One region of the Desulfofundulus sp. JL263-se genome, then DNA from elsewhere that is predicted to be linked to it. Evidence: predicted binding sites of a transcription regulator. Region 1 holds the regulator's gene; the other holds the start of a gene.
What was found. Region 1 encodes HrcA, which represses chaperone genes, less so after heat shock. Its sites were predicted from a motif close to TGTTAGCACTCNNNNNNNNNGAGTGCTAACA; they were not measured.
Positions count from the first base shown of each region.

Region 2: a site for HrcA is predicted at 1,180-1,210, ahead of groES (co-chaperone GroES). Genes of this name have one in related genera too.

Region 1 covers NZ_CM149993.1:2,392,590-2,394,796, reverse strand. The annotation lists gene hemW (radical SAM family heme chaperone HemW) at 1-158, shown strand, start outside; gene hrcA (heat-inducible transcriptional repressor HrcA) at 449-1,498, shown strand; gene ACX4JR_RS12415 (TCP-1/cpn60 chaperonin family protein) at 1,512-2,207, shown strand, end outside.
Region 2 covers NZ_CM149993.1:481,335-483,541, forward strand. The annotation lists gene fdhD (formate dehydrogenase accessory sulfurtransferase FdhD) at 1-391, opposite strand, end outside; gene mog (molybdopterin adenylyltransferase) at 476-964, shown strand; gene groES (co-chaperone GroES) at 1,240-1,527, shown strand; gene groL (chaperonin GroEL) at 1,550-2,207, shown strand, end outside.

The DNA of each region.
Region 1 (2,207 bases):
GTTTTTACAGGCGTTTTGGCTGCTCTTTGCAGGATATTTATTCCGAACAATTGAGCCGGTTAATTGAATACGGGCTGATAGAAATAAAGGAAAATCACTTGAGGTTGACCCGCCGGGGACTGCCCGTGGCCAACCAAGTTTTCATGGAATTTTTGTAAAAAACTCATTGGAAACCGATGTGAGGGACTGCAATTAGCATAAGAAATAGCGGAGCATCATGTGCAATATGTAGAAGCGCTTGGGCCGGTCCGAAGCGAGACGTAGTCCCGTCGACGCGAAGCACCTGAGCGAAGCGGGGAACACCGACCCTTTACATCCTAAAATTGTACAGGCACCGTCTTATTTTCCGGGGTCGTTATTGCTTGACAAAAGCCGGTTACGGTGCTATGTTTTATTTAAGTGTTTAGCACTCAAGCAATGGGAGTGCTAACAAGGAGGTGCTTGCGGGGTGAAGCTGAGCAGTCGAAAGCAGCAAGTATTGATGGCGATCATCCAGGATTACATTTCGACTGCAGAGCCGGTTGGTTCCAGAACCATTGCCCGTAAATATAAATTGGGAGTAAGCCCCGCTACTATAAGAAACGAAATGGCCGACTTGGAAGAAATGGGTCTAATAGAGCAGCCCCATACTTCTGCAGGGCGCATTCCTTCGGATTTAGGTTACCGGTATTACGTGGATAATTTGATGCAGCGGGAAGGACTTACCAAGGAAGAAGAAGACCTTATTAAAAAGGGTTATGAAACTAAAGTTAAAGATATTGGAGAGGTTATTCAACGTACGGGGGATATGCTGTCTCAACTTACAAACTATGCTGCCGTGGTAATGACTTCACAAAGGGGTAAGGTTTCCTTTAAACACATTCAGCTGGTACAAATGAATGAAGGCCAGGCCATGATAATTGTAATTACAGAAGCCGGGACAGTTCATCACCGTATTATCGAAATTCCGGAAAGTATTACTTCCGCGGACCTTGAGACCATTTCCTCTGTACTTAACCGCAAGTTGCAGGGACGTACCATGGAAGCCATCAGGCTTACATTAATTAAAGAAATCTATTTTGAATTAGCCAAGCAAAAACAAATTTTAAGTAAGGCCATGGAATCAATCAGGGAAGGCCTGATAATGGAAGCTGAGGATAAAATTTACCTGGGCGGGGTATTTAATATTCTTAACCAGCCGGAATTTCACAACGTGGAGAAGGTCAAAACTTTATTGAGCCTTCTGGAACAGGAGTCCCTGTTAGCCAGCCTGATGTCCGATGTAATGGAAGATTCAAAGGGAGTTTTGGTGCGTATTGGTGGCGAGATGAGCAACGAATACATGCGCGAATGCAGCATGGTTATGGGAACATATCATTTTGGCGGCCAGCCGATAGGATCGATAGGGGTACTTGGGCCGACGCGGATGGATTATGCCAGGGTAGTTGCAGTAGTGGAATACATGACAAAGAATTTATCCCTGGTAATGGACCGGTTGTTCAAGGGGCGCGGCAGGTGAGGAGGATTAAAGCTTGAGCCTTAAACAGCAGGCCAACAAAGGATCGGAAGTTGACGAACGGCTGGCTGCGTTAATTACCAACAGTAATGCCGTTCGGGCCATAGTTTCATCGGTGGAAGGTACACTGGGGCCGAAGGGCCTGGATACAATGCTGGTTGATAAATTCGGGGATGTGGTGATAACCAACGATGGTGTTACCATCCTCACTTTAATGGAGGCAAATCATCCTGCTGCCCGCATGCTGATCAACGTGGCCCGGGCCCAGCAAGATGAAATCGGGGACGGTACCACCACGGCCACCGTCATGGCCGGAACCATGGTGTCCATGGGAGTTGATCAGGTGGCCAGGGGGGTGCCCGTTGCCCGGGTAATAGAGGGCCTGAGGTTTGGAATAAAGCACGGGTTGGAGTTAATGCAGGCTAGAGTGCGTCCTGTAAGTGGTACCGGTGATCCTGTTTTGTGGCAAGTAGCCCTGGTTGCCGGGAGAGAGCACCATGACATTGCGGATCTGGTGGTGGAAGCGGCACATCTTATCGGAAGAAAAGAGATCGTTGATCCGGATTTTAAATTTTCTGACACCGTAGTGGCCGAGGAGGGTACGGATAATCAGGTATTCCTGGGTGTAATTATTAATAAAGAGCCGATGAACCGCCAGATGCCCGCTGAACTGGAGAATGCCGCCGTACTGGTCATTGATGATGCCCTGGAG
Region 2 (2,207 bases), 1.2 Mb from region 1:
CCCGGGCCGGAATTGTTATTTCCCCCGTAACGGGCTTTATGTTTTCAACGTCATTGGAGAAGTAAAAGGAAGCCCTTCCCCGGCCGCAGCAGGAAGCAATGGAGCGCTTCAAAAATCCCCGGGGCGGCGGCGTGGAAGTTTCGGCCCAGATAAGGCCGTCGTTATGATTTACGGCCAAGCCCAAAAGTTCTTCCCTGCGGGAGATAAACCCCTCGGCGCAGAGGAATCCCGCGGCCAGTTCCCGCAGGTGCACCGGGGAACAGAGCAGGGTGACCACCTCTTCGTCATTGACGTGAAGGGTGTAGGCTTTTTCTTCTGTGACTACGTCGCTTGTTTCCCGGCGGCTGCCGTTTTCTATTTTTAGGATATTAATTTCCTTAATTGGGTCCATTTTTTACCTCCGCTTAATTTAAGATGTTTTTATAATTTTAGCAGTAATTGAAAACCGGTACAAAGGAAAGAGAGGTGCATTTCAATGTACAGGGTCGGTATAGTTACCATGAGCGACAAGGGTTCCCGGGGTGAGCGGGAGGATAAAAGCGCCCTGGCAATCCGTGAAATAGTGGAGCAGATGCAGTGGGAGGTGGTTGCCTACCGGGTTATCCCGGATGATTTGGAAACCATAAAGGAAACCCTGATTGAATATTGTGACCGGGAAAAGCTGGACCTGGTACTGACCACCGGCGGTACCGGCCTGGGGCCCAGGGACAATACTCCCGAGGCCACCCTGGCGGTGATTGAGCGGGAAGTTCCCGGCCTGGCCGAAGTAATGCGCCTGGAAAGTTTAAAAAAGACGCCCCGGGCTATGTTAAGCCGGGCCGTGGCGGGTATCCGGCACCGGACCCTGATAATAAATCTTCCCGGGAGCCCCAAAGGGGCCAAAGAGTGTCTGGAAGCAATCATTCCCGCCCTGCCCCATGGCCTGGAAATAATGACCGGTCGGGGAGGAGAATGCGCCAGGTAAAAAATTTTGGGAATAATAGTATAAAAAGGGGAATAAGGTGGGAAAATATTGCTAGAAATTTGGAAGTAAATATGTGGGATGGAATAAGAAAGATATAGAAGGAGAAATTGAGAGCCGTACTTAAACATTTTTTCTTATTAAGCCAAAACGGCCTAAAATGTTTTTAAAAGCCGTTTGCTTTTTATTTGTCTCCTTCCTATATTATATTACGTAGGTATTAGCACTCAGCTTAAATGAGTGCTAACAATAATAATCTAAACAAAGGAGGGTATAACATGATTAGACCTTTGGGCGACAGGGTAGTAGTTAAGCCCATTCCTGCCGAAGAAAAGACCAAGAGTGGTATTGTTCTTCCGGAAACCGCCAAGGAAAAGCCGCAGGAAGGCGAAGTTGTTGCAGTGGGTTCCGGCCGTTTGCTGGATAATGGCCAGCGTGTGCCCATTGATGTTAAGGTTGGAGATAGAATTTTATATTCCAAATATGCCGGTAACGAAGTAAAAATTGACGATGAGGAATATCTGATCCTGCGTGAAATGGATATTCTTGGTGTAATTGAGAAATAAAAAATAAAAGGGGGTAAGAAAAATGGCAGGTAAAGAAATTATCTTCCGCGAGCAAGCACGCAGTGCTTTACAAAGAGGTATAAATGCCCTGGCCGAAGCAGTAAAGGTTACCTTGGGACCCAAAGGGCGTAATGTTGTTTTAGAGAAAAAGTTCGGTTCTCCCACTATCACCAATGACGGGGTAACCATTGCCCGTGAAATAGAGCTGGATGATCCCTTTGAGAACATGGGCGCCCAGCTGGTAAAAGAGGTTGCCACCAAGACCAACGATGTGGCCGGTGATGGTACAACCACCGCAACCATCCTGGCCCAGGCTATTGTGCGGGAAGGTTCCAAGAATGTTGCTGCCGGCGCCAACCCCATGATTATGAAGCGGGGTATTGAAAAGGCAGTAGAAAAGGCCGTTGAAGCCATCAAAGAAAAGGCCGTACAAGTGGAAAGCAAGGAAGCCATTGCCCAGGTGGCGTCCATTTCAGCCAACGATAAGTCCATTGGTGACCTGATTGCAGATGCCATGGAGAAGGTTGGCAAAGACGGCGTTATAACCGTGGAAGAGTCCAAGGGTATGGGCACCACCCTGGAAGTTGTAGAAGGTATGAATTTCGACCGCGGTTATATTTCTCCTTATATGATTACTGACACCGACAAAATGGAAGCGGAACTGGAAGACCCCTATATAT